One region of the Gordonia sp. YY1 genome, then DNA from elsewhere that is predicted to be linked to it. Evidence: predicted binding sites of a transcription regulator. Region 1 holds the regulator's gene; each other region holds the start of a gene.
The links. The regulator LexA, encoded in region 1, represses DNA repair genes until DNA is damaged. The targets are predictions, from matches to a motif close to CGAACANNTGTTCG.

Region 1 (4,208 bases):
AACGTGGTGGTGCCGGCGTCGAAGAGCACCGATCCGCCGTCGGGCGGCAGGAAACGGAGGGCGGCGCGGCCGATGGCGGCCTTCTCCTCGATCTGTTCGGTCTCCCGTTCGGCGATGCCGAGTTCACCGATCACCCGCATCACCTCGGGGCGGACGGCACCGCCGTGGACGCGCTGCAGGTGCCCGCCGCGTTCGAGAACGGCCAGGTCGCGCCGAACCGTCTCGCTGGTCACGTCGAACTTCGCGGCGAGCTCGGCGACCGAGGCGCGCCCTGCGACGCGAACCTCCTCGGCGATGGCCTGCTGTCTCTCCTCGGCGTACACACCGGCTCCGTTCTGATCGTTCCTGCTCACTCGGCCACCGCGAAATGTGGGAATATGTGGCTTTGAATGTTGTAGTAACTGTGTTTACGCCTTTTTATGTTGACAAGTCAAGCCAAATTTGTAACCGTGGTCACATGACGCAGATTCTGACGGGGACGCCGGTCGTCGGTGGTGTGGCTCATGGACCCGCACTGTGGCCGGGACGCCGTCCCGACCACAGTGCGGAGGCGCTCGGCGCCGGTGTCGAGATCTCCGAGGACCAGCGCCCGGAGGAGGTCGCACGATTCACTGCGGCGGCAGGCGTCGTCGCCGCGCGACTCCGTGAGCGCGCGTCGCAGAACACCGGCGTCGCCGCGGAAGTACTCGCCGCCACCGCCGGACTCGCGGAAGACCGCGGCTGGATCGGTGCGGCGTCGGCCCTGATCGCCAGGGGTACGCCGGCACCGTCGGCCGCCGTTGCCGCCACCGAACAGTTCGCCGCGGTGTTCACCAAGCTGGGCGGCCTGATGGCCGAGCGGGTCACGGACCTCAACGACGTCCGCGACCGCGTGCTCGCCGAGCTCCTGGGACTGCCCGAACCCGGGTTGTCCACGCCGGAGGTGCCCTCGATCCTGCTGGCCGACGACCTCGCACCCGCCGACACGGCCGGCCTCGACCCCACCACCACGATTGCCCTCGTGACGCGACTGGGTGGGCCCACCAGCCACACCGCGATCATCGCCCGTCAGCTCGGCATCCCGTGCGTCGTCGCGGTGTCCGGACTCGTCGGGATCGATGCGGGTACGGCGATCCTCGTCGACGGCACCACGGGTGAGATCGCCGTCGACCCCGATGACACCGCCGCGCGAGCCCGAGTCGAGGAGTATCGGCGTCACGCCGCTCGCGTCGCCGGATGGTCGGGTCCGGGTCGCACCGGCGACGGGGTGGAGGTGGCGATCCTGGCCAACGTCGCCGACGGGTCGTCGGCCCGCGCAGCAACCGATCACCCGGTGGAGGGTGTCGGACTGTTCCGTACCGAATTGGCCTTCCTCGAGCGCGCCGAGGAGCCTTCGGTCGACGAGCAGGCGGGCATCTATCGCGAGGTGCTGGACGCTTTCGACGGCCGCAAGGTGGTCATCCGCACCCTCGACGCCGGCTCGGACAAGCCGCTGCGCTTCGTGACCCATCCCGACGAGGCCAACCCGGCACTCGGTGTGCGCGGCGATCGAATCGCCTTGGCGCACCCCGAGATCCGCGCGCGCCAGCTCGACGCGATCGCCCGGGCGGCGCTGGAGGCCGACGCGCAGCCGTGGGTCATGGCCCCGATGATCGCCTCACCCGCCGAGGCGGCGACATTCGCCGCGCAGGTGCGCGAGCGTGGACTCGTCGCCGGTGTGATGATCGAGGTTCCCGCCGCGGCGATCCTGGCCCCGGCGATCCTGGCCGAGGTGGACTTCGTCTCGATCGGCACCAATGACCTCACGCAGTACACGATGGCCGCTGACCGAATGTCCGCCGAGCTCGCATCGCTGACCGATCCGTGGCAGCCGGCCGTGCTGCATCTCGTCGCAACGGTCGCCCGGGCCGGACGTGATCAGGGCAAACCGGTGGGCGTCTGCGGAGAGGCCGCGGCCGATCCGCATCTCGCCTGCGTGCTGGTCGGACTCGGGGTGACCTCGTTGTCGAGCGCTCCCGTCGCGGCGCCCGCGGTCGGCGCCCGGCTCGGCGCGGTCACCCTGGCAACCTGCGAAAACGCGGCGGCGGCCGCGCTGGCCGCCACCGATCCGGCTGCAGCTCGCGCGGCGGTCGCCGCGGTACTCGACAGTGACGAGGTCAGACTCGCCTCATCACGGTGACGACCTTGCCGAGGATGACGGCCTCGTCGCCCGGGATCGGGTCGAACAACTCGTTGTGCGGCATCAGCCAGACATGACCCTTCTGGCGTTTGAAGGTCTTGACCGTGGCCTCGCCGTCGATCATCGCGGCCACGATGTCGCCGTTGTCGGCCACGTTCTGCTGGCGGACGACGACCCAGTCGCCGTCGCAGATCGCGGCGTCGATCATCGACTCGCCGACGACCTTCAGCAGGAACAGCGATCCCTCGCCGACGAGCTCCCGGGGGAGTGGGAACACGTCCTCGACGGCTTCCTCGGCGAGGATCGGTCCGCCTGCGGCGATCCGGCCGAGCACCGGTACGAAAGTGGGTTCGGGCAGTGCTCCGCCGGTCGGCGAGGTCGGCGTCGGGGGTTCGCTCGGCGCGATGTTCACCGCCCGCGGACGGTTGGCATCACGTTTGAGAAGGCCCTTGCGTTCGAGCGTCCGCAGCTGATGGGCGACCGAGGAGGTCGAGGTGAGACCCACCTCGTCACCGATCTCGCGGATGCTCGGCGGGTAACCGCGTTCTCGCACGGATTTGCGGATCACCTCGAGAACTCCGCGCTGCCGCGGCGTCAGCGACGCCTCGGCAGCCGCCATGTCCGCCGGGGTGACGGGCTCGTCGGCGCCCCGCGCTCCGGTGCGCTTACCGCCGTCATCGCTCATGATCGGGTTCCTCTCGATTCCGAACGTGCTGGTAGATCGCTTGTCTTTCGACGAGCCTAGCCGAGAACGCCGACCGCATCAAACATTTGTTCGACGTGTCGCGAGACAATTGTCGGAGTGCCGTGCTACAAATCGAACATCAGTTCATCGAACGGATGATCGACATTCGAACAGTTCGACCGGGACGACGCGGTCCCACTCACGAACACCGTTCGACCGGATACACGGAGGGCACCATGCGCACCGCCACTCTCATCGACCCCGTCCACCTCGACCCCGCCCGGCACGACCCCGCCCGGCACGGCGGTCCCGTCCGCGGCGACGTCCTGGAGCGTCCGCGCCCGACACGTCGGGGAGACGCCCGGCGGCCCGTCGACAACCGTCCGGTGCCGGAATCGGCGGTCCGGGTCCGCCGCGTCGCGTCCACCCAGTGCGCGTCGCCGGTGGGTATGCGCGGTCGTGGACCGGTGGTCCCGGCGTGGCGTCCCGCCGAGGCGGCTCCCGCGGCCGTCATCCGCCGGCGTCGCCGCACGGCGACCGCTGTCCTCGCCGGCGTCGCGCTCGCCCTGGCCGTGTGGGTCATCGCGGTCGTCGGCCAGAACTACGCCGCGTCGGTCACGCCTGCCGCGGTCGGCACCGAGGTCGTGCACGTTCGGTCGGGTGACTCGCTGAGCACGATCGCCTCGCGGGTCGCCCCCGAGATGCCGCGTGAGGCCGTCGTCGACGAGATCATCCAGCTGAATGACCTCGCGTCGAGCGGGCTGCGCGTCGGCCAGCCGCTCCTCACCCCCCGGTACCACTGAGGCCGGGCGGTATCCTCGATGCCACAGGGACCAGCCGAGCACCGGCCCGGCATGCGGCGCGGCTGCATCAGAGCGTCCCGTGACCTGCGTGAGGATACGATGCGCTGCCCCTTCTGCAAGAACGACGACACCAAGGTCATCGACTCGCGTGTCGCTGATGAGGGGCAGGCCATCCGGCGCCGCCGCTCCTGCGTGGAGTGTGGGCGACGCTTCTCGACCGTGGAGAGTGCGGTCCTCTCGGTGGTGAAACGCAACGGCGTCACCGAACCGTTCAGTCGCGAGAAGGTGATGCGAGGTGTCCGGCGCGCATGCCAGGGGCGCCACGTCGCCGAGGACGCTCTCGCCCAGCTCGCCCAGCAGGTCGAGGACACCGTCCGCGCCAGTGGTTCGGCCGAGATCCCCAGCAATGAGGTGGGACTCGCGATCCTGAAGCCGCTGCGGGACCTCGACGAGGTCGCCTACCTGCGCTTCGCGTCGGTGTACCGGTCCTTCGACTCCCTCGAGGACTTCCAGCGCGAGATCGACGACCTCCGGGCCGCTTCAGCCGAGTCGGTCAAGAGTT
Region 2 (4,208 bases), on a different contig from region 1:
GAAGGTCGGCGCGCTCGTCGTCGGGCAGTGGATTGCGCATGGCGAACGCACGGGCATCGGTGGTGATGATGTCGTCCCAGTCGGCGTCGGTGGCGCGCTGGAGGGACAGACGTGACGTCGGGGTCGAGACGCTGTTGGTCACGGGCTCAACATTTCCACATCGGCGAGGCCGGGGTACTCATCGGGTGTTCGAACGGGTGTCGCAGGTCACGTACGGCCCGGGTGGCACACTGTTCCGGTGCCCGGGCTCGCAGTGGAAGTGATCGACATCGACGACCCGCAGGATCCCCGGGTCGAGGACTTCCGTGACCTCAACTCGGTGGACCGCCGACCCGACCTCCCGGTTCTGCCCGGCGGACGCCCCGGACGCGGTCTGGTCATCGCCGAAGGCGTGCTCGTCGCGCAGCGCATGATCGCCTCGAGGTTCTCCGCCCACGCCTTTCTCGGCGTCGACAAGCGTCTGAAGGAACTCGACGACGATCTGCGCGACCCGTCGCTGTCGGGTGTCCCGTTCTTCCGGGCCTCGGCCGAGGTGATGGCGGAGATCGTCGGCTTCCACCTCAACCGCGGCGTCCTCGCCGTCTCGCGACGCCCCGAGGTGCTCTCGGTGCCGGACATCGTCGAGACCGCGCGCACCGTGGCGATCCTCGAAGGCGTCAACGATCACGAGAACATCGGCTCGATCTTCCGCAACGCCGCCGGCCTCGGCGTCGACGCCGTCCTGTTCGGTCAGGGCTGCGCCGACCCGTTGTACCGGCGTTGCGTTCGCGTCTCGATGGGTCATGCCCTGCTGGTGCCGTTCGCCAAGTTCGACGAGTGGCCCCGTGGTCTCGACGAACTGCGTTCCCGCGACTTCCGTCTCGTCTCGATGACCCCGGACCCCGACGCGGTGACGCTCGCCGAGGCGGTCGACGCCGAGAAGATCGGATTCCTGGTGGGCGCCGAAGGGCCCGGCCTCACCGCGTCGGCGATGGCGTCGACGGATGTGAAGGCCCGCATCCCGATGAGTCGCGGAACCGACTCGCTCAACGTTGCGACAGCCGCGGCCGTCGCGTTCTACGAGCGTGTCCGGTCGGGCACGATGGGGGAGTGAACACTCCCGAACCGTTCGATCGGAATGGCGAGCCCACTCCGTGGGTGGGGCACACCGAGCCCACGCCCTGGGCGCTCGGCATCGGCGTATCCGCCGTCTGCGCACTCTTCGGGGCGTTCGTGCTCGTCGGGATCTACGAACTGATCGGCGGCATCCTGAAGTTCCTCGGCATCGCCGCGGTGCTCGTCGTCGCCGGTGGCCTCGGCTGGACCCTCTGGGAGTTCCGCTACCGCCTCGTATGGCGCTGGATCGTCTGGGGCCTGCTCATCGGCTTCCTGGCCGGGGTGACGTCGTCGATCGCGTTGCTGATCATGGGTCGTTAGCTCTGCCACCGCGCGGACAACATCTGGCCCAAGCCTCACCTACCAGACACCACCGACAGGGCCGAGCCGATGAGTGGACGTCAAGATTCGGTGCGGACCAGCGCATTCCCGTGTACAGTCGAACATGTATTCGATCAGTGTTCTCCGGGGGTGACCGTCTTGGCAGACAGCGCACGGCCCGCCGCCGCGGTCCCGCCTTCCGGAGCTGCCGCGCTCGTCGATCAAATCCATTCGCTCATCGACCAGTTGCAGACGGTGAACCTGACGCAGTGTTCGGATGCCGAACTCGTCGATCTCGCCGCCGAGACCGAAAGGGCCATGGCGCGACTGAGTTTTGCCGGGGACCGTCAGGTCGTCGAAGCCACCGAACGTGACCTACCGCGTAAGACCGGTCATCGCAGTGTCATCCAGTTCATGACCCATCGCCTCCGGATCGCCGAACCCATGCGTCGCCGCGACCAGATGTCGGCCACCGCAACCTTTTCCAGCCCGACCGGTGAACCGCTCCCACCCCAGCACCCCACCCTGGCCGAGGCCTTTGCCGACGGGCATGTCGGCCCCGCCCATGTTCGTGCGGTCATCGATGTCCTCGACCAGATTCCGCACGCCGTCGACCACGACGTGAAGATCGCCGCCGAAGTTCAGATGACCGAGATCGCCGTCGACCACACGCCGGCCGACATCACCGCCCTGGGATCCCGACTGCTGGCCCACCTCGACCCCGACGGCACCCTCACCGACGATTCGGATCGCCAGCGCCGCCGGAATCTGTGGGTCGACCGGCAGCGTGCCGACGGCACGGCCAAACTCACCGGCACCCTGACACCCGAACTGCTTGCCCGGGTCACCATGCTGCTCGCCGTCTGGGCCAAACCCGGCATGAACAACCCCGACGACCCTGAATCACCCCATGGCTCGATCGACGACGCCGACCCCGACGTGGTCGCCGCAGCCGCCGAGCGGGATGACCGCACCCCGGCCCAGCTCAACCACGACGCCTTCAACGCACTGCTGAAAGCTGTGTTCGAGGACGGTCTACTGGGTAAGAGCCACCGCGGACTACCCGTGCAGATGATCTTCAAGGCCGATCTGAACGATCTGATCCGTGAAGCCGGCTTCGCCACCACCGCGACCGGCACCCTGATCCCGATCAAAGATCTCGTCAACCTGGCCGCCGACGCCCAACCATGGCTGGCGGTGTTCAAGGACGCCACCGCCGTCCCGCTCTACTTCGGACGCGGCAAGCGCCTGGCCACCCGCGAACAGCGCCTGGTGTCCTTCGCCCGCCCCGACGGCGAAAACTGCTCCACACCCGACTGCGACCTCTCCGCCGCACACGTGGAAATGCATCACGCCCAACTCGATTGGGGCCTCGGCGGACTCACCGACATCACCGACCTCGCACCCGCATGTCCGAAACACAACCGCATGGTCGGAGAGCAACCCGGCCAGTACACCACCCGGATGGTCCGTGAAGGATCCGATGAAGGCCGCTGCGTCTGGCGGCTCAACGCCGAGCCCGGGGCACCACCCAACCCCGAACGCATCAACCGGCGACCCGACATACCCCGCCGGTTCATCGAACACCTCCAACAGGTACGTAACGAGATCCACGGACCCGCAACGGCGTCCGGCGATGAAGCACGCCTTGTGGTGCGCAGAGTCATCGACCACCGGCCACGGGTCGTCCCGCCGAGCCGCGAACTGCGCGCGGATCCCCGGTCGCTCATCGAAACACACCTCGCCGAACTACTCAGCCGCCTCTGACCTGAGCCCAGATCCCCGAAGTCGAGACACTCGAAGTCATCCACGGGCTCGGGCACGAGGAGCGGTCAGAAGCCGAAATACTCCCGGATGCTTCCGCGCTTGCGCGGACGGCCCTCTGGCGGTGCGACGCGTTCCCCGGCGTGGGCGGCGGTGGCTCGGCGATAGTTCTCGAAATCGGCGGCGGTCGGCTCGTACTCCGCCGGGTGGAGCGCGAAGCCGGTGACGGTGATGTCGGCCGGGTCGAGGTCGGTCGGGGCGAGCGGATGGGTGTAGCGGAATCCGAGCCAGGACCGGTTGGCCTCCTCGGCGAGCTGGGCCGGATGGAATGGCAGCGCCATCCCCTGGTTGGGGACACCTTCGGCGTAGGAGAGCGGGTATTCGCCTCCCCAGAACGGCTTCTCGAAGGTGAACGGGAGTCCGTGGTCCTCATGGATCGTCACCGGGTCGGCGGAGAACGAGCGTCGGAGTGACCCCGATTCCCAGCGCGCGAACGCCCCGAACGACGTGTCGGGTTCGGTGTAGAGCAGCGTCGTCACCGCGCTCGGGCGGATCGCGGCCAGCGTCCGGGTCAGCGTCGAGGGGACGGCCGTCTCGAACAGCGAGCATGAGATGACCGCGAGCGAACCGTAGAACCCCGCGTAGACGTGGTGATCCTTCGCGGCGGCTGCGGTCGCCAGGTCGGTGTCGACGAGCGGGACGAGAACGCTGTCGCCGTAGATCTTCGACGCGAGTTGCTGGGCGTGCTGATGATCGTGCCGCGGTGCGCGCACGACGCTGCGTAGGTCGTCGGCCGGGTCGGAAGAGTCGATGAACCAGACGGTGGCCGCGCGTGCCGACATATGTCAGCTGTTCCCGTTGCTGCGTACGCCGAGCAGGACGTCCTCCCACGCGGGCACGGCGGGCTTGCGTGGCTTCTTCTTGCGCGGACGTTCGGCGTGAGCGGGTCCGGGCTCGCGTGTCGCAGGGCCCTCCGGCGAGTCGGTGTCGTGGTCGGTCGCCGACGCGGTGTCCGCTTCGGCATCGGT
Region 3 (4,208 bases), on a different contig from region 1:
ACGAGCTCTGACGCCGACGTCCGGACCGGGGAACTCTGTGGTCCGGCCTCCGGCCGGGTCGCCCGGTGCGGAATACTGGTCTGCGTGGCAGCCATCGAGGACATACTCCAGGTCGAGCGGATCGAGACCGACATCTACCGGGGTGGTGCGTTCCCGAGTCACCTCCAGCGCACCTTCGGCGGACAGGTTGCCGGACAGGCGCTGATGTCCGCGACGCGCACGGTCGACGCCGACCACCACGTCCATTCGCTGCACGGATACTTCCTGCGGCCCGGTGACCCGGACATTCCCGCCGTGTTCCTCGTCGACCGCGTCCGCGACGGTCGTTCCTTCGTCACCCGGCGGGTCACCGGAATCCAGCGCGGCGAGGCGATTTTCACGATGTCGGCCTCCTTCCACGTCCGCACCGACCAGGGCTATGAACACCAGGACCGCATGCCACCGGTCCCGGACCCCGAAGAACTCAACGACCGCCTCGACGAGCTCGCGGAGGAAGAGCGAGCGGTGTTCAAGGAGTGGCGCAACTTCGACCTCCGCATCGTGCCGCCCGAGAAAATGGTGACCTCGCCCTATTTCGCTGCGCAGCAACGGGTCTGGTTCCGTTATCGGCATCCGCTGCCCGCCGACACGGTGTTCCACGTGGGGACGCTCGCCTACATGAGTGACATGACGCTCCTCGGGTCGTCGCGGGTGCCCCACCCCGAGGTCAACCCTCAGGTCGCCTCCCTGGACCACGCGATGTGGTTCATGCGCCCGTTCCGCGCCGACGACTGGTTGCTCTACGACCAGACCTCGCCGTCTGCCGACGGCGGCCGCGCCCTGACGCAGGGCCGCATCTTCGACCGGCAGGGACGCATGGTCGCGGCCGTCACGCAGGAGGGACTCGCGCGCACCGGTCGCGAGATGCCCGAAGATCAGCACGCCCGGACCGATCGGTGAGCGCCGGATCGCGACCGCGGATCGGGGTTCTCGCGCTACAGGGTGACGTGCGCGAGCACGTCCACGCCCTGCAGGCCAGCGGTGCCGACGCCCTGCCCATCCGCAGGCGGGCCGAACTCGACGAGATCGACGGCATCGTCATCCCGGGCGGGGAGTCGACGACGATGAGCAAGCTGCTCGGCATCTTCGATCTCTTCGATCCACTCGTCGAGCGCCTCTCCGACGGACTGCCGGCCTACGGTTCTTGCGCGGGCATGATCATGCTCGCCTCCACCATCCTCGACACCCGTCCCGACGCGCGGCACCTCGACGCCCTCGACATCACGGTGCGCCGCAACGCCTTCGGTCGTCAGGTGGAGAGTTTCGAGACCGATCTCGACTTCGCCGGCATCACCGATCGCGTCGGCGCCCCGGCGATGCGCGCGGTCTTCATCCGGGCGCCGTGGGTCGAGTCGATCTCGCCCGACGTCGAGGTTCTCGCCCGGGTCCCACGGGGTCCGGCCGAGGGGAGGATCGTCGCCGTACGCCAGGGGAAGGTGCTCGCGACGTCGTTCCATCCGGAAGTGACCGGCGACCGTCGTGTACATGAATACTTCGTGGAGATGGTGCGTCGGTAAGATCGTGCCGAACCAGCGATAGTGCAAGCGCCTGCGGCAGGAGTCGGCAGGTAGAGGAACGCCGGATGTGGGGCTCGTGGGCCCGGCAGCGTGCCGCGGGCACCCCCCCGCCGCGCACCGGCACCGGGAAAGGACGGACATGAGCGGCCATTCCAAATGGGCCACCACCAAGCACAAGAAGGCGGTCATCGATGCCAAGCGCGGCAAGATGTTCGCCAAGCTCATCAAGAACATCGAGGTGGCGGCACGTACCGGCGGTGGTGACCCGGCCGGCAACCCGACTCTCTTCGACGCCATCCAGAAGGCGAAGAAGTCCTCGGTGCCCAACGACAACATCGAACGCGCCCGTAAGCGCGGCGGTGGTGAAGAGGCGGGCGGCGCCGACTGGCAGACCATCATGTACGAGGGCTACGGCCCCAACGGCGTGGCGATCCTGATCGAGTGCCTCACCGACAACCGCAACCGCGCCGCCGGTGAGGTCCGCACCGCGATGACCCGCAACGGCGGCAACATGGCCGACCCGGGCTCGGTGTCGTACCTGTTCACCCGTAAGGGCGTCGTCACGCTCGAGAAGAACGGCCAGTCCGAGGACGACGTCCTGATGGCCGTGCTCGACGCCGGTGCCGAAGAGGTCACCGATCTCGGGGACACCTTCGAGATCGTCAGCGAGCCGACCGACCTGGTCGCGGTGCGCAGCGCCCTGCAGGACGCGGGTATCGACTACGACTCGGCCGAGGCCAGCTTCCGCGCATCGGTGGAGGTCGCCGTCGATGCCGACGGCGCGCGCAAGGTCTTCAAGCTGATCGACGCACTCGAGGACTCCGACGACGTGCAGAACGTCTACAGCAACGTCGACATCAGCGACGAGGTCCTCGCCGAGCTCGAGAACGACTGATCGCCCACCGCCTTCACGAGGGCGTGTTGATCATCGGAGTTGTCCCCGCGCCCCGATAGGATCTCGAACAACTGTTCGTAACACTGTTCGGATTCCTGGGAGGGTACGAGTGCGCGTCATGGGCGTCGATCCGGGTCTCACCCGGTGCGGTATCGCACTGGTGGAGTCGGGTCGTGGGAGGTCGGTGACCGCACTCGACGTGGACGTGGTGCGCACGCCGAGCGACATGGAACTGGCCGAGCGTCTGCTGGCCGTCTACACCTCGGCGTGTCACTGGCTCGATGTCCATCAGCCCGATGTGGTCGCCATCGAACGGGTCTTCGCGCAGAACCAGGTGTCGACCGCGATGGGTACCGCGCAGGCCGGCGGCGTGATCGCGCTCGCGGCGAGCCAGCGTGGCGTACCCGTACGCTTCCACACGCCGTCGGAGGTCAAGGCCGCCGTCACCGGCAGCGGTCGCGCGGACAAGGCGCAGGTCACCGCGATGGTCACCCGGATTCTCGGCATGCAGACCAAGCCGAAACCCGCCGACGCCGCGGACGCACTCGCGCTCGCGATCTGTCACTGCTGGCGCGGGCCCATGATGGAGCGGATGGCCGCCGCGCAGAAACAGGCCGACGCGGCCGCCGCGAAGCACCGTCAGCGGCTCGCCCAGGCACGAGAGGGGAGTCGCGCATGATCGCGTCAGTCCGCGGTCCGGTTCTCGAGATCGCCCTCGACCATGCCGTGATCGACTGTGCCGGAGTCGGTTACCGGGTGCTCGCGACCCCGGTGACGTTGTCGCGGCTGCGGCGCGGCGACGAGGCGACGCTTCTCACCTCGATGATCGTCCGCGAGGACTCGATGACGCTGTACGGGTTCACCGAACCCGACGCCCGCGCGCTGTTCGCGCTGCTGCAGACGGTGACCGGGGTCGGTCCGCGGCTGGCGATGGCGACTCTCGCAGTCCTCGAGCCGGAGGCGTTACGTCGCGCACTCGCCGACTCCGACACCAAGGCGCTGACGTCGGTGCCCGGCATCGGCAAGCGCGTCGCCGAACGACTCTGCGTCGAACTCCGGGACAAGGTCGACCGGCCGGCGGGCGACACGTCGGCCGGCACCGTCGTCGCCGGCGGAATCCGCGAACAGGTCGCCGAGGCGCTCGTCGGCCTCGGCTTCACCGCCGGCCCGGCCGAGAAGGCGGTCACCGCGGTGCTCGCCGAGAATCCCGACGCCGACGCCTCCACCGCGCTCCGCCGCTCGTTGGCGCTGCTGGGCAAGGCCTCGTGATGACGGGCGACCCCGACGACCTCGAGGAACGCGAGGTCAACGCGACACCGGTCCGTTCCGACGGTGACCTCGACGCAGGCCTGCGTCCCCGGTCGCTGGCCGACTTCATCGGTCAACCGCGCGTCTGCGAACAGCTCGAGCTCGTCCTGCACGGGGCGAAGGGACGCGGCGGGACCCCCGACCACATCCTGCTGTCCGGCCCACCGGGACTCGGCAAGACCTCGCTCGCCATGATCATCGCCTCGGAGATGGGCGCCGCGATCCGCGTGACGTCGGGACCGGCGCTCGAACGCGCCGGTGACCTCGCCGCGATGCTGTCGAATCTCGTCGAGGGTGACGTCCTGTTCATCGACGAGATCCACCGCATCGCCCGGCCGGCCGAGGAGATGCTGTACCTCGCGATGGAGGACTTCCGCGTCGACGTGGTGGTCGGCAAGGGGCCGGGCGCCACGTCGATTCCGCTGGACGTCGCCCCGTTCACCCTGGTC
Region 4 (4,208 bases), on a different contig from region 1:
ACTGGAACTGCAAGCCGTCGACGCGTCACCCCCACCCGGTCATCCTCGTACACGGGACGGGCGGATCGCAGCAGACCAACTGGGGAACCTACGTCCCGCTGCTGAAGAACGAGGGATACTGCGTCTTCACGCCCACCTACGGCGCGCTCAAGGGCGCCCCGTGGCCGATCAGTGCGATCGGCGGGATGGGCCTGATGTCGGAGAGTGCACGCGAACTGGGCGGCTTCGTCACCAAGGTGCGTCGCGCCACCGGCGCGTCGAAGGTCGACATCGTCGGACATTCCCAGGGGACCGTGGTGCCGGCGTACTACGCCAAGTATCTCGGTGGCCAACACAACATCGACAAGTACGTCTCGCTGGCACCCGTGTGGCGGGGGACGACCGTCGCCGGCGCCGATGCCATCGGCCCGTTCGTACGCGGTCTCGGTGTCCGGCCCGAGCAGGTTCCCCTGTGCCAGGCGTGTTTCGACCTCGACCCCGGTGCCGCGTTCCTGCGTAGGGTCGCCGAGGGTGGCTACTACCTGCCGGGCATCGAGTACACCAACATCGCCACGCGCCACGATGAACTGGTGGTGCCGTACTGGTACGGACTTCCGCCAGGTGGATCGAATGTCCGCAACATCGTTGTGCAGGAGGGATGTTCGGTCGACTACACCGAGCATGCGGGTATGGCGGGGTCGCGGCGAACGGCGTACTTCGTGCTGAACGCGCTCGATCCCGAGCACCCTCGACGCGTGCCGTGCGAGCGGGTCGCACCGTTCACGGGTAGCCCGTTCTGACCGTCGTGCACGAACCCTTCCGTCCCGGCGTTCGGCGTCTACCGCGGGTGTCCGCCGTGCTCGTGATCGCGCTTGCCGCAGTGCTGTTGCTGCCCGTCGGTGTCTCCTCGCCGGCGCGAGCCGCGGTTCCGCCGCTCGGTCCGGACTTCGATTTCGGCGTCGCCCAATCCGGCTTCCAGTCCGAGGGATACAACCGGGACTCGAACTGGCTGCGGTACGGCAAGCAGGGCAAGGTCGAGGATCCGGTCGGCAACGCCGTCGACTTCTACCATCGTCACGCCGAGGACATCGACCGGGCCGCGTCGCTCGGTGTCGGGATCTACCGCACGTCGGTCGAGTGGTCGCGGGTGGAACCGACACGCGGACACGATGATCCGGCGGGCTGGGCGTTCTACGACAGGGTGATCCGCAAAGTCGTCGACGCCGGCATGCGACCGATGATCACGCTCAACCACTGGGTACATCCTGGCTGGGCGGTGGATCTCGGCGGGTGGAATCTCGCCCCGGAATGGCCGACGACATGGTGGCGTTCGCCTCCCGGGTCGTCGACCGGTATGCCTGGGCCGACCCGCTGTGGATCACGTTCAACGAACCGACCGAGTACGTTCGGCGCGAACTCCAGTACGGCGGGGTCTCGCCACAGAACCTGGGCCGGATGGTCGACGGGATCGTCGCGGCGCATCGGGCCGTCTACCGGCACATCCATCGGGTCCAGCCGGGCGCGGAGGTGTCGTCGAACTTCGCCTACTATCCGATCGCCGGACTCCAGCCGTGGCTGGAATCGATTTTCCCGCAACGGATGCGCGACACCCTGGACTTCGTCGGCGTCGACCACTACTACTCGTTCTCGGTTACCGATGCGTCGGTGGCCTACGGTGCACTCGGCGAGTTCTGGAAGAGCTCACAGGCGCCCGAGAGCATCTATTACGTGCTCCGCCACGTGGCGGGGCAGTTCCCGGGCAAGCCGATCCGGGTGATCGAGAACGGGCTGGCCACCGATCCGGCCGGCCGACGCCCCGACGGTTATCGGCGTTCGGACCACCTTCGTGACACGGTGTACTGGCTGCAGCGGGCCAAGCAGGACGGCATCCCCGTGAAGTCCTACAACTACTGGAGTCTCACCGACAACTACGAGTGGGGCGATTTCGACTCGCGCTTCGGTCTGTTCACCGTCGACGTCCGGCGAGACCCGTCGCTGACACGGCGTCCCACCGACGGCGTCGCCGCTTACCGGGAGATCACGCGGGCCGGGGGAGTGCCTGCCGATTACCGGCCGACGCGGATGCCGGTGCCGTGCTCACTGGTCGACGTTCCGGACAGCTGCGCCGACCCGGCTGTCGTCCGCTGAGTAGTGTTCCGCGGAACACTCGGGTCTCGGTGACCTGCGGGTTGTCGGTGGGCGGGGCTAGGTTGTTCGTATATCTGTTCGAACAGCGGGGGGTTGGGGTGTCTGTTTCGGTGTTGCGTGGTGAGGGTGTGGCGTCGATGTTCGATGGTGCGGATCCGTCGTCGTTGGCTGATGAGGTGCTGGAGGCACGGGTGATCGGGTACGCGGCGCAGATCACCGCGTTGACGGCCCAGTTCTTTGCGCATGTGGCGGTGTTGGAGGAACGGCGGTCGTGGTCGGGGCCGGGGATTTCATCGTTGGCGCAGTGGTTGTCGTGGAAAGCGGGGATCACTCAGCGCACGGCGCATGAGCAGGTGCGGGTGGCGCGGGCGTTGCGGGGGTTGCCGGTGATCCGTGCGGCGTTCGCGCAGGGGCGGCTGTCGTATTCGAAGGTGCGGGCGTTGACGCGGGTGGCGACTGACGTGCGGGAGCAGGAGTTGGTGAATTTGGCGTTGTCGTGCACGGCGTCGCAGGTGGAGCGGGCGGTGCGGGCGATGCGTCAGATCGATGCGGCGAACGGGACGGATGAGCCGGTGGCGCCGCGGGAGTCGGCGGGGCGGTGGAAGTGGAATGCCGATGGGACGTTGTCGGTGTCGTTGCGGTTCACGCCGCTGGACGGTGCGCGGTTTCTGGCGGGGGCGGTGCGGGCGGAGTATGAACGCACCCGCACGGTGAGCGACGACGATCTGCCGGTGCCGGCGGGTGTTCCGCGGAACGCTGCGGGTGCGCTCGAGACGGTGTCGGGTGAGCCCGATTCGGAGGTTCGGCCGGCGAATCGGCGGGATTTGTGGCGGCATGTGCCGTCGAATGTGGCGCCGGCGGTGGTGGCGATGGCGGACATGGTGCATGAGGGGATCGCGATGCCCGATCTTGCGCCGGGGGCGGAGATCCTGATCCATGCCGGCGACGGTGTGGAGAGTGCGCATCTCGATGATGGTCCGGCGTTGTCGGCGGCGGAGGTGGGGGAGGCGTCGTGTGGTGCGGCGAGGCGTGAGGTGTTGTCTGCGAGGGTGTCTGGTCGTCCGGGGAGGTTGGCGTTGTTGGGGTTGGGTCGAAAGAAGCGGGCGCCGAACAAGGCGCTGGTGAAGGCGCTGTTTGTGCGGGATCGGTGTTGTCAGATGCCGGGGTGTGAGCGGACGCGGCATTTGCATGCTCATCATGTGGTGTTGTGGTCGGCGGGTGGGGCGACGGATCCGGATAATCTTATTTTGTTGTGTGGGTCGTGTCATCGGGCGTTGCATCGGGGTGAGTTTGGTATCGCTGCGCATGGCGGGCAACGGTTTTCGTTTCACTGGCCGGACGGGGCACCGATCGATGTGGCTCCGTCGATGCGGGCACCGGGACAGTGGAGGCCCAATGCTGATGTCGCCTCGGATGCGACGGTGCCGGTCGGTGGCGGGAGGCTCGAGCTCGGGTATGCGACCGAGGTGATCTACGCGGTGTGGGAATGGAAGGAGCGCAACGCAGCCGCTGTCGCCGCCTGACCGCTCAGCGCGGCCGCCGACCCACCTCCCTCAATCTCGCTGCCGGTCGAATGCCATCACGGCTCGGACGTGTTCCGAAAGCGCCGCGTCGTCGAACTGAGGCAGCTGCATGAACCAGCGGTAGAAGATCGGGGCGAGAAGCATTTCGGTGACCCGGACAGGGTCTCGCGCGCCCTCGCCACGGACGAGTTCCCGCATCTGGGCAAGCTGAGGCGCAAGGAGCCGCTCCTGAAATTCTTGCGCCACCGCATCGTCGGTCTGGATCGAGGCGGCCAGCGACCGGAGTAGAGAACGCCGCGGTTCGGTCGAGATCTCCTCGACGGCCGCGCTGAGTGCAGCCGTGACCGACGTATCTGCGGGTCTCTCCGGGGGAGGGGTGCTGTCGTGGGCGAGCGCGTCGAACACGATCGCCGTGACCGAGGGCCAGTTGCGGTACAGGGTCTGCTTGCCCACGCCGGCTTCGGCCGCGATCCCCTCCATGGTCAGCGCCGTCGGTCCGGCGCGCAGCGCAAGCCGCAACACTGCGGCATGGACTTTCTTCACGGTTCGTAGATGCGG

Region 2: BPODLACK_RS17795 (DUF222 domain-containing protein) is a predicted target of LexA. The motif match lies at 1,536-1,549, and genes of this name have one in related genera.
Region 3: ruvC (crossover junction endodeoxyribonuclease RuvC) is a predicted target of LexA. The motif match lies at 2,516-2,529, and genes of this name have one in related genera.
Region 4: BPODLACK_RS09605 (HNH endonuclease signature motif containing protein) is a predicted target of LexA. The motif match lies at 2,195-2,208, and genes of this name have one in related genera.

The regions. Positions count from the first base shown of each region.
Region 1 covers NZ_WXYI01000002.1:410,894-415,101, forward strand. The annotation lists gene BPODLACK_RS05095 (DeoR/GlpR family DNA-binding transcription regulator) at 1-323, opposite strand, end outside; gene BPODLACK_RS05100 (phosphoenolpyruvate--protein phosphotransferase) at 458-2,158, shown strand; gene lexA (transcriptional repressor LexA) at 2,136-2,843, opposite strand; gene BPODLACK_RS05110 (LysM peptidoglycan-binding domain-containing protein) at 3,080-3,646, shown strand; gene nrdR (transcriptional regulator NrdR) at 3,746-4,208, shown strand, end outside; gene hrpA (ATP-dependent RNA helicase HrpA) at 4,187-4,208, opposite strand, start outside.
Region 2 covers NZ_WXYI01000015.1:55,919-60,126, forward strand. The annotation lists gene BPODLACK_RS17780 (GNAT family N-acetyltransferase) at 1-142, opposite strand, end outside; gene BPODLACK_RS17785 (TrmH family RNA methyltransferase) at 239-1,093, shown strand; gene BPODLACK_RS17790 (DUF2537 domain-containing protein) at 1,090-1,416, shown strand; gene BPODLACK_RS17795 (DUF222 domain-containing protein) at 1,576-3,183, shown strand; gene BPODLACK_RS17800 (DUF6928 family protein) at 3,249-4,022, opposite strand; gene sepH (septation protein SepH) at 4,026-4,208, opposite strand, start outside.
Region 3 covers NZ_WXYI01000011.1:43,147-47,354, forward strand. The annotation lists gene BPODLACK_RS15125 (helix-turn-helix transcriptional regulator) at 1-11, shown strand, start outside; gene BPODLACK_RS15130 (acyl-CoA thioesterase) at 85-939, shown strand; gene pdxT (pyridoxal 5'-phosphate synthase glutaminase subunit PdxT) at 936-1,556, shown strand; gene BPODLACK_RS15140 (YebC/PmpR family DNA-binding transcriptional regulator) at 1,696-2,451, shown strand; gene ruvC (crossover junction endodeoxyribonuclease RuvC) at 2,561-3,130, shown strand; gene ruvA (Holliday junction branch migration protein RuvA) at 3,127-3,720, shown strand; gene ruvB (Holliday junction branch migration DNA helicase RuvB) at 3,720-4,208, shown strand, end outside.
Region 4 covers NZ_WXYI01000005.1:212,734-216,941, reverse strand. The annotation lists partial or broken gene BPODLACK_RS09615 (esterase/lipase family protein) at 1-779, shown strand, start outside; partial or broken gene BPODLACK_RS09610 (family 1 glycosylhydrolase) at 836-2,127, shown strand; gene BPODLACK_RS09605 (HNH endonuclease signature motif containing protein) at 2,265-3,650, shown strand; gene BPODLACK_RS23525 (TetR/AcrR family transcriptional regulator) at 3,681-4,208, opposite strand, start outside.